DNA from 2 places in the Micromonospora sp. NPDC005205 genome. Region 2 is predicted to be linked to the other one. Evidence: riboswitches for the same ligand, from Rfam matches in the RefSeq annotation. Region 2 holds a riboswitch; the other holds the start of a gene.

Region 1 (11,625 bases), on a different contig from region 2:
GTCGGCCTGCTGCTGTCCTGCTACACCACGGAGCTGCTCGGCCTGCACGCCATCTTCGGTGCCTTCGTCTTCGGCGCGATCATGCCGCGGGTGGACGGTTCGGCGCTGCGGGAGGAGATCCTGGAGCGCCTGGAGCAGGTCTCCGTGCTGCTTCTGCTCCCGGTCTTCTTCGTGATCGCCGGGCTCCAGGTCGACCTGTCCCGGATCGGTCTCTCCGGTGTGGTGGACCTCGCCCTCATCCTCGTCACGGCGATCGGCGGCAAGTTCGTCGGCGCGTACCTCGGCGCCCGCTCGCAGCGGGTCGCCCGACGGCCGGCGGGGGCGCTCGCGGCCCTGATGAACACCCGTGGCCTCACCGAGATCGTCATCCTCACCGTGGGTCTGCAGCTCGGCATCCTCAACCCTGAGTTGTTCTCGCTGATGGTGGTCATGGCGCTGGTCACCACCGTGATGGCCGGGCCACTGCTCAATGTGATCTATCCCCGTCGCCTGGTGGACCGGGACATCGCCCAGGCACAGCGGGCCGCGCTCGGTGGGCCCGACACCCACCGGGTGCTGGTGGTCGTGCCGGAGGGTGAGCGGGCGGCCGAACTGACCGCGCTCGCGGTCGACCTGGCCGGATCCCGAAGACCCGCCGAGGTGGTGCTGAACCGCCTGCTGCCGTACCCGGTAGCCGCCGTGGAGGTCGGTGCGGGCCTGCACACGGAGCTGGCGGGGATGACCGCCGCGATGGGGGAGCTGGCCCGGTTGGCCGAGTCGGTCCGCAGCGCGGGTCTCGGCGCGCCGGTGCTGGTGCGGTATGCGACCGACCCCCGAGGTGAGCTGGCGGGCGAGGTGGCGACGGCGCAGCCGGCCGTGGTGCTGTCCACCCAGCCCGCCGACGTGGACGTGCCCGACGCGGTGTGGGTCACGGCGCACCGGTTGCCGGCCCGCCCCTGGCCCGCCGTGGCGGTCGCCGCGGACGGCGCCGACGGGCCGGCCGCGCTGCGGATGGCCGCCCAGCTCGCGGCGGGCGCGGGGGTGCCACTGGTGGTGGAGTCGGTCGGTTCCGGCGGCGGGGCCCGGCGGGCCAACGCGGCGGTTCGCGCGCTGGTCCGGCAGGGGGTGGCCGTGGACACTGGCGGGGAGGCGCCGACGGGGGCCCTACGGATTGCCGGCCGCGACGTCGCCTCCGACGGGGCGCACCTCACCGTCCAGGGTGGAAGGTCGGTGGACGCCGCCGCTGGGCAGTGGTTGGTTCCGCCGCGGTCCCGGGATGAGCGGGACGGGTGCGATACTGTGCCGGCTCCCGGCGCGGACCGGGCGTGAGGCACGGAAGTGGGACGGGATGACGGGCGATACCACCGAAGACTTCCAGCCGCTGCGCCCTGGCGATCCCCGGCACCTCGGGACGTGCCGGCTTCTCGGCCGGCTCGGCGAAGGTGGGATGGGCACCGTCTTTCTGGCGGAGCAGCCGGGTGGCCGACGGGTGGCGGTCAAGGTGATCCGCACCGACCGCTCCGACGACGCCGAGTTCCGGCGGCGCTTCCGGGGCGAGGTGAAGCGGGCCCGGCAGGTTCCGCCCTTCTGCACCGCCGAGGTGCTCGACGCGGACCCCGATCATGAGCCGCCCTACCTCGTCGTCGAATACGTCGACGGACCGAGCCTGGCTGCCGTCGTGGCGGAGCGGGGGCCGCTGACCGCTGGCAACCTGCACGGCCTGGCGATCAGCGTGGCGACGGCGCTGACCGCCATCCATGGTGCCGGCGTGATCCACCGCGACCTCAAGCCGAGCAATGTGCTGCTGCCGCCGGGCAGCCCGAAGGTGATCGACTTTGGCATCGCCCGGGCGGTTGAGGGCAGCGCCGTCACCCGGACCGACCAGGTGGTCGGGACGGTCGCGTACATGGCGCCGGAGCGGTTCGAGCCGGCCGGCAGTGGGACGCTGACCGCCGCGGCCGACGTGTTCGCCTGGGGCGCGGTCGTCGCGTTCGCCGGTACGGGTCGGACCCCGTTCGCAGCGGACACGCCGCAGGCCACCGCGGTGCGTATCCTCACCCAGGAGCCGGGCCTGGACGGGTTGACCGGCCCGTTGCGCACACTGGTGGAGCAGGCGCTGGCGAAGGATCCGGCGAGCCGGCCCGGTGCGCGGGAGTTGCTGGACCGGTTGCTGACGGTCGCTCCGCGGCCGGAGACCGGCTCCGCCGAAGTGACGGCCGACCGGTCCGCGCTGCTCGCCGCCGTCGAGCAGGCGCAGGCGGCGACCGACCAGCGTCCCCTCCTCGAGACCGAGCTCGCCGGTCGGCGGCACACCACCCACGGGTCCGTGGTCGCGTCCGGTGCCCCTGCCACGCCGCCTGCGGACGACGACGCCACCACCCGGTGGGGTGTCTCGTCCGCCACCCCGACGCCGAGGCCGACCTCCGTCGCGAGGCCGGCGGACGCCCTACCCGCCTCCGCGCCCCCGCCCGCGACCTCCGCGCCCGCGATGAGCCCGCCCGCGCCGACTCCCCGGCGGTGGCCGTTCGTCGCCGCCACGGTGCTCTCCGCCCTGGCGCTGGTCGCCGCGCTGGCCGGCGTCGGCGTGCTGACCGGGGTGCTGCGGGGAGGCCCGGGCGAGCCGCTCGGCCTCGCCCCGACGCCGTCCGTCGAGCCGTCCGTCGAGCCGTCCGGCGCGACGCCGGCACTGCCGTCGGTGGTGATCCGGGATCCGCTCACCGTCACCAACTACTGGCGGACCCGCACCGACGAGAAGAACCGGGTCAGCTGCGCGTTCGACGGGGCGTACGTGGTGACGAAACGGTCCGAGGGTCCGTACCGCTGCCTGGGGCCGCAGCAGTCCTTCGCCGACTTTCAGGTCGAGGTGGACGTGGCGTTGCGGCGGCCCGGCAGTTGCGCCGGCATCTGGTTCCGCTTCACCGACCTGACGGGTGGGCACGCGCTGCGGGTCTGCCCGGACGGATATCACCTCGTGGCGCACGGAGTGGACAGCCCGAACGCGGTCACCCCGGCGGGCACCTTCCCCTACCCGGCTGGGCAGCTGGCACTGGGCCGGACGATCCAGGTGGGCATCGTCGCCAGGGGCGGGCAGTTGCGGTTCCTCCGGGAAGGTGTGGAGATCGGCGCGGCCCGGGACGGCGCCCCGGTGCCGGGCCGGGTGGTGCTCGGCATCTTCCGCGACCCGGCCCGGGACGAGCCCGCAGAGCCGCCGTACGAGGTGGCCTTCCGCGACGTCGAGATCCGGCAGCTCGACTGAACGTCCGGTCAGTGCTGCCCGGCGCGGCAGGGCGTCGGGTCCGGCACCTCGCACGGGGCGATGCCGGCGGCCCGGTACGGCGTGGCCATCAGCATCAGCTCGCCGGCCTGCCACTGCGGCCGGACGAAGTCCCGGGTGTGCACTACGGTCTCCCGTCCGTCCGGCGGCGCGCCCAACACGATCACCGCTGGATGGCGCTGGCGTCGAGCAGCTCGGCGACGGTCAGCGTCCCGACCAGACGGTCGACCCCGGGATAGCGCACCGCCCGACCCGAACGGCGGGTGGCGTGCTCCATGGCCGCATGGTCGGCGGCCTGTCTCAGCTCGGCGGGGCTCGCCGGCAGCCCGGCCAGCCGGTCGTCGGACAGGTCGCTGCCCAGGCTCAGGGCCACGTGTGGATGCGGTGCCCAGGACAGGTGGGTGCAGGCCACCAGGTCGGGCAGGTCGAGCGGGGGTACGTGCTCGGCCAGCCAGTGCTCGGCCTCCCGTACGGTCCGGTGGCCCAGGCTCAGCCCGACGATCACCGGTTCACCGCCCAGGCGTAGCAGCCCGACCCGTACGCGCGGCAGTGCTCGGCGACCGGGGCGGAGCGGTCCAGCGCCGGGAGTCCGTCGGTGACGGCCGTCTGGTCGTGGTCATCGCGGGGTGCCGGTCCGTGTCCCATGTGCTGCTCCAGTCGCGTTCGCGGGAGGCGTCCGGGTCAATCTGCTGCGGCCAGCGGAACGTCGGGAGTCCCGGTCACGGCAGGAACGCGAACAGGTGACTGCGTAGCCGCCCTCAGCCGAGCAGCGGGCGGAACGTGCCGAGCAGCACGCTGACCGTCAGCGCCGCCCCGGCCAGCGCCGCTGCACCGGCGACCAGCAGCCCGTCGGCCGCCGTGAAGCGCTGCCGCCGGGCGACCGTACGCGGGGTGCCGGCGTCGAATCCGCGGGCGTCCATCGCCACCGCCAGTCGGGTGCCTCGGCGGATGGCCCCGACCAGCAGCGCGAACGCGGTGGAGGCGAAGAGTCGCAGCTTCGCCACCGGATTGCGTCCCGCGTCGACGCCCCGGGCGCGTCGAGCCATGCTGATCATCTGCCACTCCTGACCGAGCAGCGGTACCAGTCGGAACGCGGCCAACGCACCGATGGCGAACCGGGCCGGTGCCTTCGCGTTCTGGATCAACGCGTCGGCCAGGTCGGTGGGGTCGGTGGTCGCGAAGACGATCACACCGGGCAGGGCCACCGCGAACACCCGCAGTACCAGGCCGAGCGCGGTGAGCAGGACGCCGGTGCTCACCAGCACCGGTCCCACGTCCAGCAGGACCCGGCCGGACCGGTCGGCGGCGAACAGCACCAGGGTGACCAGGATGCCGGCGGCACTGAGCAGCAGTGGCCAGGCCCGCCGGGCCAGCACCCGGTAGCGGATGCCGAACAGCGGCAGGACGGCCAGTTCGAGGGCGATGGCGATTGCCGGGGCCACCGGGTCCAGGGTCGCCAGCAGGGTGAACGAGAAGACGAGTGCGGCGGCGACCTTCGCCACCGGGTTGCGGCGGGCCAACGGGGCGTCCGGCGCGGCGACCGGCTCGATGCTGATCATCGGTGGTCGTCCGGGGTTCGGTGCAGGGTGACGGTGCGGTCGGCGAGCGCGGTGACGAAGTCCGCGTCGTGGGTGACGGTGACCACGGCGTGCCCGGCGTCGCGCAGGTCGGCGAAGAGGTCGACCAGCTCCCGCCAGGTCCGCCGGTCCTGACCGAAGGTGGGTTCGTCGCAGATCAGCAGGCGTGGCGCGGTGGCGAGGGCGGTCGCCACGCTCAGCCGCCGCGCCTCGCCACCGGAGAGGGTGTACGGGTTGGCGGCGGCGAGTCGGGCCAGCCGTAGCCGTTCCAGCAGCCCGGCTACGGTTGCCTTGACGGCAGCCTCGGGTTGACCGGTGCGGCGCGGGCCCAGCGCCAGCTCGTCGAAGACGGTGCTGGTGACGAACTGGTGCTCCGGGTCCTGGAAGACCGACCCGATGCGTCGGGCCAGCGCGGGTGCCCGCCACCGGTGCGGGGGAGTGCGGTGGTCCGCGCCGGCCAACTCGGCGGTCGCGGTGACCTGCCCGTTGCCCGGCCTGAGCAGACCGCCGAGCAGCAACGCCAGGGTGGACTTGCCGGCACCGTTCGGTCCGCGTACGGCGAGTGCTTCACCGGCGCGTACCGCCAGGTCGGTGGGGCCCAGCCGGGGCGGCAGGCCGAGCCGGTCGGCGGTGAGCAACAGCTCCCCGGGGCTGGCGGTGGCCGGTCGGGGCGCGATGGGGTGACCGGGCACCCAGACCCCCTCGGCGGCCAGGGCGGCGCCGTGGGCGGCGAAGACCGCCTCGGGCGGGCCGTCCGCGCGGACGCCGCCACCCGGTTCCAGGACGACCACCCGGTCGACAAGCGGCAGTGCCTCGGCGACCCGGTGCTCGACCAGGATCAGCGTGGTGTCGGCGTCCAGCGCGCCGGCCACCGCGTGCCGGACCAGTTCGGCCCCGGTCGGGTCGAGGTTGGCCGTCGGCTCGTCGAGCAGCAGCAGGGCGGGGCGCAGGGCCAGCGCGCCGGCCAGGGCGAGCCGTTGCTGCTCACCGCCGGAGAGCGCGGCGGTGTGGCGGTCCCGGGAGTACGGGAAGCCGACCCGGCGCAGCGCCTCGTCCACCCGGGGCCAGATCTCGTCGGCCGGTACTCCCCGGTTCTCCAGCCCGAACGCGACGTCGTCGCCGCAGCGTGCCATGACCAGTTGGGTCTCCGGGTCCTGGAAGACGATGCCGACCCGTTCCCGCCCCTTGCGGGGGTCGAGCCCGTCGATCTCGACGGTGCCCTCCTGCTCGCCGGAGTCCTCCGGGAGCAGCCCCGCCAGAGCGCTGAGCAGTGTGCTCTTGCCAGCCCCGGACGGCCCAAGAAGCAGAACCCGTTCCCCAGCCTCAACCCGCAGATCAACCCCGCGCAGAGCCCAGGCCCGCCGCCCAGCGTGCCGCCACCCGAACCCCCGCAGCAGTACCCCGCCCACCAAACCACCCCCTCCCCGCCGCGCCCCGCCCCACCTCACCTCACCCTGCACGGTCGATCATGAGGTTGACGGTGGTTGTGGAGATCCATCCGCCCGTCAACCTCATGATCGACGCGAGTTGGTGGGGGTTAGATCAGGGCTCGGTTCCGGCCTGCCGGGAAGCGGTCCAGGACGCCGGTGTTGGCCAGGGCGTTCGTCAGCAGCCAACCGCCCAGGCCGGCGATCACTGTGGCGCTGACGATGGTGAGCAGCGCGTACGGGATGCGGTAGTCGGTCAGCGCGTAGTCGACGTTCCAGACGAAGAAGTCGAACAGCGCGGCGCTGAGGCCGGTCAGCGCGCCCGCGAACACCGCGGTCGGCAGGCGGAACGACCGGTACCGGAAGGCGGCGAAGGCCAGCTCGGCGCCGATGCCCTGCACGATGCCCTGCGGAATGACAGTGCCGGCCCACTGGCTGCCCAGCAGCGCGGACAGGACCGCGGCCACGGTCTCGCAGTAGAGCGCGGCGCCGGGCTTGCGGATGACCAGCCCACCGATCACCGCCGGCATCAGCCAGACGCCGTAGAGCAGCGTCTGCGCCGGCGGGAAGAAGGCGAACGCGCCCTCGGTGGCGCTCCAGACCAGGCCCCAGGCCCAGAAGATGACGCCGAAGGCGACCGCGATCACCGAGGCGACCACGATGTCGATGGTGCGCCAACGGTGTGTGTCAGTGGTGGATGTCATGTGTTGCTCCCAGTTCGTGAGTGCGAACCAGGAGAAGACGCACGCCGCGTCCGGTGGCACCGGACTGCGGCGCGGCTGGAGGTCGACCGAACTCCCTGCGCTGGCATTACCCAGATCAGGTTCGAGGGTCTGCGGGCGTGCCCGCACTCTCAGCGCTGTGCGCTCCCCTGTCGGATATGAAGTTGTCTCGCTGACGCTAACACCGACCAGGGGCGCGGGCCCAGCAGGGCATCCGCCTGACCTGCGGGAGCGAGCGGCCGACCGCCGTCTGGGTACGCTTCCGATCATGCGGGTTGATGCGCGAGGCTTCACGTTCGAGGTGACCGTCGGCGGTCCGACGGACGGCGTACCCGTCCTGCTGCTGCACGGTTTCCCCCAGCACAGCGGCGAGTGGGACGACGTGGTGCCGGCGCTGCACGCGGGCGGGCTGCGCACGTACGCGCTGGACCAGCGCGGTTACTCACCCGGTGCCCGGCCCACGGTGGTGGCCGACTACCGGATTCCCGAACTCGTCACCGACGTGGTGGCGGTGCTCGACGCGCTCGGGCTGGACGCCGTGCACCTGGTCGGCCACGACTGGGGCGCGATAGTGGCCTGGGCGGTTGCCGCCGGGCACCCCGAGCGGGTCCACACGCTGACCGCCGTGTCCGTACCCCATCCGGCGGCCATGGCGCACGCCCTGAGCACGGACGCCCAACAGAAGGCCCGCTCGTCGTACATCGCCCTGTTCCGCAAGCCCGAAAAAGCGGAGAAGGTCCTGCTGGCGTGGCACGCCACCGCGCTGCGCAAGATGCTCGGCGGGGTGGGCGACACGTCCCGGGTGAACCGGTACGCCGACCCGATGCGTGAGCCGGGTGCGCTGACGGCCGCGCTGAACTGGTACCGAGCGATGTCCCGCGCCGACCTGGCCGGCGTCGGCCCGGTCGCGGTGCCCACCACGTACGTCTGGAGTGACCGGGACGTCGCCATCGGCCGGACCGCCGCCGAGGCGTGCGCGCAGAACGTCACCGGCGACTACCGCTTCGTGCAGCTGCCCGGGGTGAGTCACTGGATCCCGGACGCGGCACCGGCCCCGCTCGCCGAGGCGATCCTGGCCCGAGCCGGCGGGACGGCCTGAGCAGCAGTGGACACCAACGGGCTGCTGGCCCGCAATCGAACGACGGAGGACGTATGACGGTGAGTGCCGAGGACTACCTGGCCGTGGTGACCGAGACGATCGGCCGGGTGGCTGCCAGTCAGCGGGAGGCGGTGGGGCGGGCCGCCGACCTGATCGCCGAGGCCGTCCGAGCCGACGGTGTGGTGCACGCGTTCGGCACCGGGCACTCGGAGGCCCTCGCCATGGAGATCGCCGGACGGGCGGGTGGTCTGGTGCCTACCAACCGGATCGCGCTACGCGACCTGGTGCTGCTCGGCGGCGAGCCGGCCGACCGGCTGGGCCCGCTGCTGGAACGGGACCCGGCCGTCGCGCACCGCCTCTACGAGCTGGCCCCGGTGCGCCCCACCGATGTCTTCGTGCTCGCCTCGAACTCCGGCGTCAACGGCGCGATGGTGGAGTTCGCCACGCTGGTGAAGGAACACGGTCACGGGCTGGTGGCGATCACCTCGGCGCGGCACTCCGGCCAAATGGCCTCCCGGCACCCGTCCGGGCGCAAGCTGAGCGACCTCGCCGACGTGGTGCTCGACAACGGTGCGCCGTACGGCGACGCGACGCTGCCCCTGCCGGGCGGTGGCGCGGTCGGCGCGGTCTCCTCGATCACCGCGGCGTTGCTGGCGCAGCAGGTGACAGTGGAGGTGGTGGCGCGGTTGCTGGCGGCGGGCGAGCGGCCCCCGGTCTACCTGTCGGCGAACATCCCGGACGGCGACGCGCACAACAACGAGCTGGAAGCGCGCTACGCGGGCCGGATCCGACGCGGGTCCTGACGCCGCCGGGCGGCCGACGCGCGTCGCCGAGATGAACGGCAGGTGTCGTGAACTTGTTTCGCGCTCGGCCGGGTGGGGCATTGGCGTTGCTGCCGGCGGGCGGGACCGCCGGCAGTAGCGTCTCACCGGAGGTAGCGCGTGTCGAAGGAGACCGAGAAGCAGCGCTGGCAGCGCAACTTCGCCGACCTGCTGCAGGAGTTGCGGGTCGCCCAGACCGGCGTGCAGATCCTCTTCGCCTTCCTGCTCACCCTGCCGTTCAGTAACGGGTTCAACGAGACCACCGAGTTCCAGCGCGACGTCTACATCGTGGCGTTGCTCGCGGCGGCCGCCGCCACCGCGATGATCATCTCGCCGGTGGCGTTCCACCGGGCGCTGTTCCGGCAGGGGCGCAAACCGGAGCTGGTCCGTTTCGCGCACCGGATGGCGACCGGTGGCCTCGGCTTCATGCTGATCGCGATGGTCAGCGCGGTCCTGCTGATCACCGACTTCGTGCTGGACCGGCCGATCGCCTTCCTGCTCAGCGCCCTGACCGGGCTCTGGTTCCTCACCTTCTGGATGGTGCTGCCGTTCGCCCGGCGCAGCTGGGGTGAGGACGACATCGACGACGATGACGACGACCCGGACACCATCGAGGAACGCTGACCGCGTCGATCTTCACGCAGCGCTACCCCTGGGTAACAACCGGGGGTAGCGTGACGGTAGCCGCATCGAGCTTCGAGGGGGCAGCCGTGACCACGACGCAGAACGGCCGACCGGCACCGGACGGCCCCGACTCCGAACCCACGGCCGGTGCCGCCGCGCCGCTGCCCGCCGAAGCCGGGCAGGTCACCGAGAAGGAAGCCCGGCAGGTCGCCGAGGCCGCCCGCGAATCCACCTGGGACCGGCCCAGCTTCGGCAAGGAGCTGTTCCTCGGCCGGTTCCGGCTCGACCTGATCGACCCGTGGCCCCGATCTGACCCGGACGACGTGGCTCGCGCGGAGGAGTTCCTTGGCCGGTTCCGCGCCTTCCTGACCTCCGAGGTGGATGGTGAGGCCATCGAGCGGGACGCGTCCATACCCGACTCGGTGTTCCACGGCCTGGCCGACCTCGGCGCGTTCGGCATGAAGATCGACCGGAAGTACGGCGGGCTCGGGCTGAGCAACCTGCACTACTGCCGAGCGCTCATGCTGGCCGGCTCGGTCAGCCCGGCCATCGGCGCGCTGCTCTCGGCGCACCAGTCGATCGGGGTGCCGCAGCCACTGAAGATGTTCGGCACCCCCGAGCAGAAGCAACGCTTCCTGCCCCGGCTCGCCGCCGGTGAGGTGTCCGCGTTCCTGCTCACCGAGCCGGACGTCGGCTCCGACCCGGCCCGGCTGGCCACCATCGCGGAGCCGACCGAGGACGGCACCGGCTACCGGCTCAACGGGGTGAAGCTCTGGGCCACCAACGGCATCGTGGCCACCCTGCTGGTGGTGATGGCCCGGGTGCCGGCCACGCAGGGACGTCGGGGCGGCATCACCGCGTTCGTGGTGGACGGCGACAGCCCCGGCATCACCGTCGAGCGGCGCAACGAGTTCATCGGCCTGCGCGGGCTGGAGAACAGCCTGACCCGGTTCCACGACGTGATCGTCCCCGCCGAGAACGTCATCGGCGGAGAGGGCAAGGGGCTGAAGATCGCCCTGACCACTCTGAACACCGGCCGGCTCTCACTGCCGGCCATGTGCGTGGGTGCCGGCAAGTGGGCGTTGAACGTGGCCCGAGGGTGGGCCGCCGACCGGGTCCAGTGGGGACGGCCGGTGGGCGAGCACGAGGCGGTCGCGCAGAAACTCTCGTTCATCGCCGCCACCACGTACGGCATGGAGACGATGCTCGACCTCTGCTGTCTGCTCGCCGACGACGACCGCAACGACATCCGGATCGAGGCGGCACTGGTCAAGCTGTACGCCAGCGAGATGGCCTGGAAGATCGCCGACGAGCTGATCCAGATCCGGGGCGGGCGCGGCTACGAGACGGCCGACTCACTGGCCGCCCGCGGCGAACGTCCGGCCGCCGTCGAGCAGATGCTGCGCGACCTGCGGATCAACCGGATCTTCGAGGGTTCCACCGAGATCATGCACCTGCTGATCGCGCGGGAGGCGGTCGACGCCCACCTGTCGGTGGCCGGCGACATCATCGACCCGGACGCGGGGCTTGGCCGCAAGGCCCGAGCCGGTGCGCGAGCGGGCGCCTTCTACGCGAAGTGGCTGCCCACGCTCGCCGTCGGTCGGGGGCAGAGCCCTTCGGCGTACGCCGAGTTCGGCCCGCTCGCCGCGCACCTGCGCCACGTGGAGCGTTCGTCGCGCAAGCTGGCCCGGTCGACGTTCTACGCGATGTCCCGCTGGCAGGGAAAGATGGAGCGTAAGCAGGCGTTCCTCGGCCGGGTGGTGGACATCGGCGCCGAGTTGTTCGCGATGTCCGCGGTCTGCGTCCGGGCCTGCGCCGAACGGGACAGCCGCCCGGAGAACGTCGAGCTGGCCGACCTGTTCTGCCGGCAGGCGCGGGTGCGGGTGGACGCCCTGTTCGCCGCCCTCTGGGACAACACCGATTCGGTTGACACCGCTGCCGCGAAGCGCATCCTCGCCGGCCGCTACGCGAGCCTGGAGGAGGGCGTGCTCACCCCGTCCGAGGAGCTGCCCTGGGTGGCCCGCTGGTCGCCCGGTCCGTCCACCTCCGAGGATGTCCGCCGCCGCATCCCGCCAAAGCCGTAAACCCCGCCGCACGGCCTC
Region 2 (11,625 bases):
GCCTACCAGGTTGGCGCGGAAGCCACCCCGCGCGTCCCGAAGGCCGGCACGGGCAGCGAGGCAGCAGCGGCCGACGCGACCAGCGATTCCGCGATCGCCGGGGCTCGTGGCACCGACAGCGCGCGGTCCGACGCCGAGGACGTTCCGGCCGCCGGGTTGTTCGCGGCGACCGCCGCCAATGACCCGGACACGGACCGGTGGACGCCCGCGCCGTCGGCCTGGCCGGTCACCTCGACGTGGACGGTGCCACCGCAGGCCTCCGAGCCGGGGGCAACGGCATCGGCGGGGTCGAGCAGTCCTGACGCGCCGACCGGGCCGAGGCCACGGCATCGGGCACCGTTGCCGGACCTGAGCCGGGCCGGCACCTGGAACGCGTTCGACACCTCCCGGCGCCGCGGGTCCGCGGGACCGCAGGACAGCTCGACGACACGGACAGCGCCAACCGAAGCCGGCGAGACCGCTCCGGCCGAACACCCGGGCCGGCCGGAGGGCGCGCCCACCGGTGCGGACACCAACACCGGCACCGGCACCGGCACCGGCACCGGCGATCTGACGCCTACCGACACCACGTCGGCAGAACCGACGCAACCGAAGGTGGCAGGGCAGCCCTCCCGGCGAGGGCGGCTCGGTGGGCTGTTCCGCCGCAACCGCTCCCGCGCCGACGAGGAGAGCCCGAAGACGTCGGATGAGACGGAGCCGCTGGCGTCCCAGGACGAGGAATTCGTCGACTGGGTCGCCGGCCTGAGCAAGCCGGTGTCGGACAACGAGCCCGAGCAGGAGAACAGCCGCCGGTCGTTGCGCTCCACCGGTCGACACCACCGCGACTGACTCCACCACGCAGACGCACCGACCGGTCGTCTGACCGACCCCGCGACATCGCCACGCGCCGGGCCGCGCAGGCCGACACCGGCCAGGCGGGCCGTCCCTGCGTCGCCTCGCAACACAGGGACGGCCTCCGCCCGCGGGGAAGTCAGGCGAGCGGCAGGTAGACCCTGCTCCCGCCGGAGACGAACTCCTCCGACTTGTCCTTCATGCCGCGCGCCGCGTACTCCTTGAGCTCTTGGGTGATCTTCATGGAGCAGAACTTCGGGCCACACATCGAGCAGAAGTGCGCGGTCTTCGCCGGCTCCGCCGGCAGGGTCGCGTCGTGGTACGAGCGCGCGGTCTCCGGATCCAGCGAGAGGTTGAACTGATCCTCCCAGCGGAACTCGAACCGCGCCTTCGACAGGGCGTCGTCCCAGGCCTGCGCGCCCGGGTGCCCCTTGGCCAGGTCCGCCGCGTGTGCCGCGATCTTGTACGCGATCACGCCCGCCTTCACGTCGTCGCGGTCCGGCAGGCCGAGGTGCTCCTTCGGCGTGACGTAGCAGAGCATCGCGGTGCCGAACATGCCGATCATCGCGGCGCCGATCGCCGAGGTGATGTGGTCGTACGCGGGCGCGATGTCGGTGGTCAGCGGACCGAGCGTGTAGAAGGGCGCCTCGTGGCACCACTCCTGCTGAAGGTCCACGTTCTCCTTGATCTTGTGCATCGGTACGTGCCCGGGGCCCTCGATCAACACCTGGACGTCGTACGCCCAGGCGATCTTCGTCAGCTCACCGAGGGTGCGCAGCTCGGCGAACTGCGCCTCGTCGTTGGCGTCGGCGATCGACCCGGGGCGCAGCCCGTCGCCGAGGGAGAACGTCACGTCGTAGCGCGCGAGCAGCGCGCAAAGCTCCTCGAAGTTGGTGTAGAGGAAGTTCTCCTCGTGGTGCGCCAGGCACCACGCCGCCATGATCGAACCGCCTCGGGACACGATCCCGGTCACCCGGTCCACGGCCAGCGGCACGTACGGCAGGAGCACCCCGGCGTGCACAGTCATGTAGTCCACGCCCTGCTCGGCCTGCTCGATCACTGTCTCCCGGAACACCTCCCAGCTCAACTTCACCGGGTCGCCGCCGACCTTCTCCAGCGCCTGGTAGATCGGCACCGTCCCGATCGGCACCGGCGAGTTCCGCACGATCGCCTCACGGGTCTCGTGGATCCGCTTACCCGTGGACAGGTCCATCACGGTGTCCGCGCCCCAGCGGGTGGCCCAGGTCAGCTTCTCCACCTCCTCCGCGACCGACGAGCTGACCGCCGAGGTGCCGATGTTGGCGTTCACCTTGACCAGGAACGCCTTACCGATGATCGCCGGCTCGCACTCCGGGTGGTTGACGTTGAGCGGGAGCACCGCCCGACCGGCGGCGATCTCGGCCCGCACGAGTTCCGGTTCGACGTTCTCCCGGATCGCCACGAACTCCATCTCCGGCGTCACCACGCCGGCCCGCGCGTACGCCAACTGCGTGGGCCGGCGATTGTCCACCCCGGCGAGCGGTGTGCCCGCACCCCGCACCGGTGCCACGTCACCCCGCTCGGCGATCCACCGGCCGCGCAGCGCGGGCAACCCCACCAACGGATCCGATCCCGGGCCGGACGTGTCGTAGAGCCGCACCGGCGGCAGGTCACCGGTCAGCCCCACCTCCGCGAACGGCACCCGGACATCCGGCCGTGAACCCTCGACGTACACCTTGCCTCGTGCGTGCATGACAGCCTCCCTGGTGATCAAGCGGACCAGCCGAAGTGGTTCAGCGGCCCGCGCCCCGCGCCCAGCTCCCAGCCCCGCGCGCCGGTCAGCGCACGGAGCACGTACTCCTTGGCGGCCCCCACGGCGTCCGGCACCGGGTCGCCGAGACCGAGCCGCACCGCGATCGCCGCCGAGAACGAGCACCCGGTGCCGTGTGTGTGCCGGGTGGTCACCCGGGGTGCGCGCAACACAGTGGTGACGCCGCCGCCGTGCAGCACGTCGACCGCCTCGCCCCCCTCCAGGTCACCGCCGGTGACCACCACGTACTCCGGGCCGCCGGCCACCAGGGCCTCGGCGGCCACGACCATCGCGGCCACGTCGCCCACCGGGCGTCCGGTGATCGCCGCGGCCTCCGCGCAGTTCGGGGTCGCCACAGTGGCGTACGGCAGCAGCCGCTCCACAGCACCCACCACGCCGAGCCGGTGACCGCTCGTGGCGACCAGCACCGGGTCGACGACGAGATGGGGCAGCCGGCCGTCCCGGGCGGCCTCGGCCACCACGTCCGCGATCGCCGGGGTGCCGAGCATCCCCGTCTTCACGGCGCAGACTGTGAAATCGGTGAGCACGCTGTCCAACTGCTCGGTGACAGTGCGCGGGGGCAGCGGCAGCACCGCGTCGACACCCCGGGTGTTCTGCGCGGTGACCGCCGTGAGGACGCTGGTGCCGTACGCGCCCAGTGCGGCGAAGACCTTGAGGTCCGCCTGGATGCCGGCGCCGCCGCCGGAGTCCGAGCCGGCAATGGTCAGTAGTGTTCGCGGGGTCATTTGCTCTCTTTGGTTGCGGTTTGGGGCTGCGGCCGACAGTGCCCACTCCGGGCGGTCAGGCTTGATCCCTGCGTGGGCACTGTCGGCCGCAGCCCTGACGTGGGGACCTGGGTGACCCCGCGCCGGGTTCGGGTCAGCACAGGGGTGACCGCCTCGACATAAGCGCTGGTCAGACTCGCCGCTGTTTCGGCGGGGTCTTCTGCTCGCATCAGTGCGCCCAGTACGGCTACTCCGACGACTCCTGCTTGGACGCAGGCGATCACCTGTTCCGGTGTCTCGACTCCGCCGAGGGCCAGCAGGGGCACCGGGCTGGCGCGAACCAGGCTGCCCAGGCCTGCAACGAGCAAGGGTGGGCCGTAACCCGGTTTGGTCTTCGTCGGCCAGACCGGGGAGATGGTGGCGTAGTGCTCGGTGGTCAGGCGGTCCAGCTCGCTGCGGTCGTGGCAGGAGCGGCCTACCAGGGGGTGGGTTGGCGGCGGGTACGGGCCGGCGGCGGGCAGGTGCACGGCGTCACCGCCGAGCGGGTCGGGGCCGGCCACGATGAGGGTTCCGCCGACGTCGGCGAGGATCGCGCGCAGGTCGGCGGCGAGGGCGACGCGTTCGGCGCGGGGCAGGTCCTTCTCCCGCAGCACCACCCAGCGCACTCCCCCGGCCACGGCTCCCGCCACGACCCGGTCGAGCCCCTCCCGCGCGACGAGCCGGTCGGTCAACACGACAACCCCGGACGGCGGGGTCACAGCTCGGGTCTTCCCTCGTCGGGGGTGGAGGCGAGCGCGTGGAAGCGCCGCTCGATCCGGCCGGCCTGGGCCGCCAGCCGGCCCGCCTCGACGGCGTACCGCATCGCGGTGGCCATCGCCACCGGGTCGGCCGCCCGGGTGACAGCGCTGGCCAGCAGCACCCCGTCACAGCCCAGCTCCATTGCCAGCGCCGCGTCGGACGCGGTGCCGATGCCGGCGTCGAGGATCACCGGCACGTCCACACCCTGCCGGATGAGTCGAATGTGGTGCGGGTTGCCGATGCCGAGCCCCGAGCCGATCGGCGAGCCGGCCGGCATCACCGCCGCGCAGCCCACGTCGGCGAGGCGGCGGGCGAGCACCGGGTCGTCGCTGGTGTACGGCAGCACTGTGAAACCGTCGGCGACCAACTCCTCGGCGGCGCGAAGCAGCTCCACCCCGTCGGGCAGGAGCGTCCGCTCGTCGCCGATCACCTCCAGCTTGACCCAGTCGGTGTCGAACGCGTCCCGGGCCAACCGGGCCACCTTCACCGCCTCGGTCGCGGTGTGGCAGCCGGCGGTGTTCGGCAGCAGGCGTACGCCGCACCGGTCCAGCAACTCCAGCAGCCCACCCGTGGAGCCCGGTGCCGTGCCCACCCGGCGCAGCGCCACTGTGACCAGCTCGGTGCCGGACGCCCGGATCGCCTGCTCCAGGACGTACAGGTTCGCGGCACCGCCGGTGCCGAGGATCAGCCGTGAGGTGAAGGTCTCCCCACCCAGCTCGAACGGCACGCCGCTCACCCGCCCTGCGCCGCGGTGAGCACCTCGACCCGGTCACCGTCGCGCAGTGCCCGTGCCGGCCAGCCGGTCCGGGGCACCACCTCGCCGTTGACAGCGACCGCCACCCCACGTGGGTGCGCCACGATGTCGCGGACCAGGTCCGCCACTGACGCGCCGGCGGCGACGCTGCGCCCGGCCCCGTTCACTGTCAACTCCACAGGTCCCCCTCCACACCCGGTTCAGGTCCGCCCGACGCGGCCACCGCGGCACCGCCGAAGCGGTCGGCCCGGAAGGGCGCGAGCATCGGGTCGGGTACGCCGCCCAGCACCAGGTCGGCGATCAGGTCGGCGGTGATCGGGGTGAGCACGATGCCGTGCCGGTGGTGCCCGGTGGCGACCAGGACGTCCGGTCGGTCGGGCAGCGGCCCGAGGATCGGCGCGTTGTCCGGGGTGCCCGGGCGCAGCCCGGCGACCGCCTCGACCAGGTCGTACTCGGCCAGCTCGGGCAGCAGGTCGACCCCGGCGCGCAGCAGCCGTTGCACAGCACCGGCGGTGACAGTGGTGTCCGAGCGCTCCTCGACCGTCGCGCCGAGCACCACCTCACCGTCGGCGCGGGGCACCAGGTAGACGTGCTCGCCGTCGGCGTACCCCCGGATCACGTGCCGGAAGCCCGGCGCGACGCCGTCGGGCGCGCGGAGCCGGAGGATCTGACCTTTCACCGGCCGCACGGGCAGGCCGGTGAGCGCTGTGGCCCCGCAGCCGGCGGCGACAACGGTGATCGTCGCGTCCACATCGGACAGCTTCCGGACCGGCTGCGGCACGAGCACCGCGCCGGCCCGCTGCGCGGCCGTGCGCAGTGCCGGCACCAGCAGCCGGGGGTCGACCTGATGGTCGGTGGGCGCGAGCGCGCCGCCGCGCACCCGTGGGGCGAGCGCCGGTTCGCTGTCGCGCAGCTCGCTCGGGCGCAGCGGCGTCACGGGCAGGCCCAACCCCTGCTGGTACGCCCACAGCCGGCGCGCCTCGGCCAGGTCGTCGCCGGTGAGCCCGACCATCAGGGTGCCCTCGGTCCGGTAGCCGATCTCGACCCCGGTCGCCTCGGTCAACTCGGCGGCGAACGCCGGCCAGCGGGCAGCGGATGCCAAAAGCAACCCGGTCAGCTGCCGCTCACCGAAGTACGCCTCGGCGACCGGAGAGAGCATGCCGGCGGCCACCGCCGACGCCCCCGAGCCGGGTGCCGGATCGTGCACCACCACCCGCAGCCCGCGAGCGGCGCAACGCCAGGCGATGGCCAGCCCGATCGGCCCCGCCCCCACTACTGCCACGTCCGGCCGGACCCGGTCGCTCGACGGCGGTGACGGGGACCGGCCGGTCAGCACGTCAGGGCCTCGATCAGCTCGGCGGTTGCCCGTGCCGGGTCGGCGGCGGAGGAGACGGCGCCGACCACCGCCACCCCGTACGCCCCGGCGGCCCGCAGCGCCGGCACCCGGGCCGCTGTCACTCCGCCGATCGCGATGACCGGAACGTCGACGGCGTCGACGACGGCGCGTACTCCGGCGGGCCCGATGGGGTCCGGCAGGCCGGTCTTGGTGCTGGTGGCGTGACACGGACCGACGCCCAGGTAACTGGCGCCCGCCGCGACGGCCTCGGCCGCCGGGCCCGGCGCGCGAGAGGTGGCGCCCAGCACACCGGTGGGGCCGAGCACCCGGCGGGCGGCGGCGACCGGCAGGTCGTCGACGCCGACGTGCCCACCTGCCGCGCCGACCGCCAGCGCCACGTGCAACCGGTCGTTGACCAGGCAGGTCGCCCGGTACGGCGCGCAGAGCGCCAACACCCGCCCGGTCAGGTCGTACGCCTCGCGGTCGGTGGCGGCATCCTCGACCCGGACCTGCACCACCAGGTCGGCGTGGGCCACGGTGAGGGCGGCGCGGACCACGGCGAGTGGGTCGCGACCGGGTCGGGTGTCGGTGACGAGATGCAATCGCCCCAGGGACGGCATGGCAACGCTCCTCCCTGCGCCGGCATTATCCGGATCAGGTTCGACGGTCGGGGGCTGTCAGCCCCCCTCTCAGCCCGGTACACCGGGCTCCCGTGGGTTACTTGCGTGTCACCGTACGACAGATCCGGCGGCCTGCCAAGGCGCGGGGTCGGCGGTGGCCGGCCGGGCCGGCGCGTCAAAACGAGCTAGATCCAATGGGGCACTTCATACGGTCCTGTTCGGAATGTCGCCTCCCGTTGCAGAACCGTTACCCGTCCGCATCTTGCCCGACATCGAACCAGCCGAATTAATTTGTTCAGCGATTCGACAAAATGTCGGTGGGGGCACCCTGGCACGGTGTGACCACCGGCTCCATCAGGGACGGCCTTCGGCGAGCCGACTCCCGCGAGCTCTGTCACTACGACACAGGAGGCGGCGTGTCCCGTTCTCGTCGTGCCCGCGTACCAATCACCGCAACCCTGATCTCCCTGGCCATGGCCTCGACCACCCTGTTCGGCGCGCCCGCGCAGGCGGCCGCCCAGGCTCCCCCACGGGATGCGAAAGCCGCAGCCCCGGTCAGCCAGGTGGCGCCGAAGGCGCCAAAGGCCGCGGCCGATCCCTTCTCCGTCCTGATCTTCTCCAAGACCGCCGGCTTCCGGCACGACTCGATCCCCACCGGCGTCGCCGCCATCCAACAGCTCGGCGCCGCCAACGGATTCACAGTGGACAACTCCGAGGACGGCGCAGCATTCAACGACGCCAACCTGGCGAAGTACAAGGCGGTGATCTGGCTCTCCACCACCGGTGACGTGCTCAACGCCGACCAGCAGGCGGCGTTCGAGCGCTATGTGAAGGCCGGCGGCGGCTACGTCGGCATCCACGCCGCGTCGGACACCGAGTACAGCTGGGCCTGGTACGGCGACCTGGTCGGCGCGTACTTCGCCAACCACCCGCAGAACCAGACGGCCACCGTCAAGGTGGAGGACCACGCCCACCCGTCCACGGCCGGGTTGCCGGACCGGTGGTCCCGGTTCGACGAGTGGTACAACTACCAGAGCAACCCCCGGCCGGACGTGCACGTGCTGGCCAGCCTGGACGAGAAGAGCTACACCCCCGGCGCCGGCGCGATGGGTGCGGACCACCCGGTCGCCTGGTGTCAGGACTACGACGGTGGCCGCTCCTGGTACACCGGTTTGGGGCACACCCGGGAGTCGTACGCCGAGCCCGAGTTCCTGTCCCACCTGCTCGGCGGCATCCGCACCGCGGCCGGCGTCGAGAACGCCGACTGCGGCGCCTCGAAGACCTCGAACTTCGAGAAGGTCACGCTGGACAGCAACACCAGCAACCCGATGGAGCTGGACATCGCCCCCGACGGGCGGGTCTTCTACATCGAGCGTGACGGTCGCGTGCAGATCGTGAAGCCGGACACCGGCAACACCGTCACCGCCGTCGACCTGGACGTCTTCACCGGCAACGAGGACGGTCTCATCGGCATCCGGCTCGACCCGGACTTCGCCACGAACAACTGGGTGTACCTGTACTACGCCCCGAACGACGGGGTCACCCGCAACCTGCTGTCCCGCTTCACGGTCACCGGCGACACCATCAGCCTGGCCAGCGAGAAGCAGGTGCTCCGGGTCGACACCCAGCGCAACACCTGCTGCCACGCCGGGGGCAGCATGACCTTCGACGGCGACGGCAACCTTTACCTGGCCACCGGTGACAACACCAACCCGTTCGAGTCGAACTCGTACTCGCCGCTCGACGAGCGGGCGGGCCGCCAGGACTACGACGCGCAGCGCACCTCCGCGAACACCAACGACCTGCGCGGCAAGGTGATCCGGATCCACCCGGAGGACGACGGAACGTACACGGTTCCGGCCGGCAACCTCTTCGCGGCGGGCACCGAGAAGACCCGTCCCGAGATCTACGCGATGGGCTTCCGCAACCCGTTCCGGATCGGCACCGACCCGAAGACCAACACGCTGTACGTGGCGGACTACGGGCCGGACGCCAACACCGACAACCCGAACCGCGGCCCCCGCGGTCTGGTCGAGTGGAACATCGTCACCCCGGGCAACTACGGCTGGCCGTACTGCACGGGCACGAACGAGGCGTACAACGACTACACGTTCCCGTCCGGTCCGAGTGGCCCGAAGTTCGACTGCGCCGCACCGGTCAACAACTCGCCGAACAACACCGGCCTGACCAACCTTCCGCCGGTGGTCCCGGCGACCGTCGACTACGGGTACGCCGGTGACGCGCGCTACCCGGAGATCGGCGGCGGCGGCGCCCCGATGGGTGGCCCGGTCTACCGTTACGACGCCGACCTGAACTCGAACCGCAAGTGGCCGGCGTACTACGACGGCAAGGCTCTGCTCGGTGAGTGGAACCAGAACAAGATGTACACCATGCAGGTGACCCCCGACGGCAAGTCGTTGGTGGACATCAACCAGTTGCTCACCGGCATGAGCATGGTCCGGCCGATGGACTTCGAGTTCGGCCCGGACGGCGCGCTGTACCTGATCGAGTGGGGCAGCGGCTTCGGTGGCAACAACGACAACTCCGGCGTCTACCGGATCGACTACACCGCCGGTGACCGTGCGCCCATCGCGGCGGCGTCCGCCAACCCGACCTCGGGTCCGGCGCCGTTGGCCGTCACGTTCTCCAGCGCCGGTTCCCGGGACCCGGACGGTGGCGCGCTCACCTACGCCTGGACGTTCGGCGACGGGCAGACCTCGACCGAGGCCAACCCGACCCACACGTACGCCACGGCGGGCAACTACACCGCCCAGCTCACCGTCACCAACCCCAAGGGTCGTACCGCGGTGGCCAACGTGCCGGTGACGGTCGGCAACACCGCGCCGACGGTAACCATCGAGTTCCCGCCGGACGGTGGCTTCTTCAACTGGGGTGACCAGGTCCGGTACACCATCAAGGTGACCGACCCCGAGGACGGGGAGATCGACTGCGCCCGGGTCGGGCTGCAGGTGCTGCTCGGTCACGACGAGCACGCCCACCCGCTGGAGCAGCACACCGGCTGCACCGGCACCGTCCAGACGTCGCTCGCCTCCGGGCACGGCGCCGAGGCGAACGTCTTCGCGGTCTTCGAGGCCACCTACACCGACGAGGGTGGAGCCGGTGGCTCCGGTGCCCTGACCGGCCGGCAGATCGAGGTCCTCCAGCCGAAGCAGAAGCAGGCCGAGTACTTCACCGCCACCGGGCGCGCCCCGGTGAGCACCGGTGGTGGAGACCCCGGCGTGCAGCGCGAGGCCGGCGCCGACACCGCCGGTGGCGGCCAGAGCATCGCCTTCATCGAGGACGGGGACTGGTGGTCGGTCGCCCCGGCGAACCTGACCAACATCACCGAGATCCGGTTCCGGGCCGCCTCCGCCGCCGCTGGCGGTCGGATCGAGGTGCGCGCCGGTGCTGTCGACGGACCGGTGGTCGCCACGGCCGTCGTACCGTCGACCGGGGCGTGGCAGACGTACACGGACGTGAGCGCGCCGGTCACCGGTGCCGCGAGCGGCTCGCTGTACTTCCTGGCGCGCGATCCGAACGGCGGAAGTGGTTCGCTGTTCAACGTCAACTGGATGGACTTCGTCGGCCGCGGTGTCACCGAGAACGGGCCGCCGGTGGTCAGCGCCACGGCCACCCCGGGCACCGGCACCGCACCGGTCACCGTCGCCTTCGACGGCACGGCCACCGACGCCGAGGGCGACACCCCGCTGACGTACGCCTGGGACTTCGGTGACGGAGGCACGGCGACCACAGTGGACGCCAGCCACACCTACACCACCGCGGGCACCTTCACGGCCACCCTCACGGTGACCGACAGCAAGGGCGCCAAGTCGTACGCCACGGTGCCGGTGCGGGTCGACGCTCCGGACACGTCCTGCTTCGGGGCGCGTTCGGACGACTTCAACGGCAACAGCCTCGACAAGGCCCGCTGGACCAGCGTGATCCGGGAGAACCAGCTCTACTCGCTCAGTGGCGGCGCGCTCCGGCTGCCCACTGGCGTTGGTGACCTCTACGGCGCTCGCAACGACGCCACGAACCTGGTGCTCCAGGCGGCCCCGACCGGCGCGTGGGAGATGACCACCAAGGTCACCCTGCCGGTGACGGCCAACTACCAGCAGGCAGGTCTGCTGGTGTACGGCGACGACGACAACTACGCCAAGGTGGACCTGCTGTACAACGGCAGCCGTCGGGTGGAGTTCATCCGGGAGACGGCGGCCACTCCTCGCAACGAGGCCGCCGACGCCACCAACGCACCTGCCGGTGACACCGTGTACCTGCGGATCACCAGCGACGGGACGAACCTGACCGCGTCCGCCTCGGGCGACGGTCAGACGTTCACCCCGGTGGGCCGTTCGGCCGCGCTCGCCGGCATCACCAACCCGCGGATCGGGGTCTTCGCGCTCAACGGTGGCACTGAGGCACCTGTTGTCGACGCGGCCTTCGACTCGTTCCAGGTGACGCCGGACGCCCCGGCCGGGCCGGTCGACCCGTCGGACGAGTTCACCGGCAGCACGCTCGACAAGTGCCGGTGGGACGCGATCCTTCGGGAGGACCCGAACGGTTACCGGGTCACCGGTGGCTCGTTGCGCATCGACGTGCCCAACGGTGACATCTACGGCACCGACAACACCGGGCCGAAGAACTTCATCCTCCAGACCGCGCCGTCGGGCGACTGGACCCTGGAGACGAAGGTCGACGGCAGTCTGCTGAACGAGCAGTACCAGCAGGCGGGTCTGCTCGTGCAGGCGGACGACGACAACTACCTGAAGCTC

The links. A riboswitch is a leader RNA that binds a small molecule or an ion and turns the genes downstream of it on or off. The one in region 2 is predicted to bind thiamine pyrophosphate.
Region 1: another riboswitch for thiamine pyrophosphate. It lies ahead of ABZU43_RS26980 (ECF transporter S component); the one in region 2 lies ahead of ABZU43_RS29185 (thiamine phosphate synthase).

The regions. Positions count from the first base shown of each region.
Region 1 covers NZ_JBEXHV010000019.1:14,654-26,278, reverse strand. The annotation lists gene ABZU43_RS27015 (cation:proton antiporter) at 1-1,308, shown strand, start outside; gene ABZU43_RS27010 (serine/threonine-protein kinase) at 1,328-3,235, shown strand; gene ABZU43_RS27005 (hypothetical protein) at 3,244-3,420, opposite strand; gene ABZU43_RS27000 (hypothetical protein) at 3,417-3,758, opposite strand; gene ABZU43_RS26995 (hypothetical protein) at 3,755-3,898, opposite strand; gene ABZU43_RS26990 (energy-coupling factor transporter transmembrane component T) at 4,012-4,812, opposite strand; gene ABZU43_RS26985 (ABC transporter ATP-binding protein) at 4,809-6,239, opposite strand; gene ABZU43_RS26980 (ECF transporter S component) at 6,368-6,961, opposite strand; TPP riboswitch at 7,036-7,140, opposite strand; gene ABZU43_RS26975 (alpha/beta fold hydrolase) at 7,248-8,078, shown strand; gene ABZU43_RS26970 (SIS domain-containing protein) at 8,132-8,881, shown strand; gene ABZU43_RS26965 (DUF6328 family protein) at 9,020-9,523, shown strand; gene ABZU43_RS26960 (acyl-CoA dehydrogenase family protein) at 9,610-11,607, shown strand.
Region 2 covers NZ_JBEXHV010000023.1:36,364-47,988, reverse strand. The annotation lists gene ABZU43_RS29220 (hypothetical protein) at 1-828, shown strand, start outside; gene thiC (phosphomethylpyrimidine synthase ThiC) at 971-2,563, opposite strand; gene thiD (bifunctional hydroxymethylpyrimidine kinase/phosphomethylpyrimidine kinase) at 2,581-3,366, opposite strand; gene ABZU43_RS29205 (thiamine phosphate synthase) at 3,363-4,103, opposite strand; gene ABZU43_RS29200 (thiazole synthase) at 4,100-4,879, opposite strand; gene thiS (sulfur carrier protein ThiS) at 4,876-5,076, opposite strand; gene thiO (glycine oxidase ThiO) at 5,067-6,230, opposite strand; gene ABZU43_RS29185 (thiamine phosphate synthase) at 6,227-6,853, opposite strand; TPP riboswitch at 6,848-6,957, opposite strand; gene ABZU43_RS29180 (ThuA domain-containing protein) at 7,270-11,625, shown strand, end outside.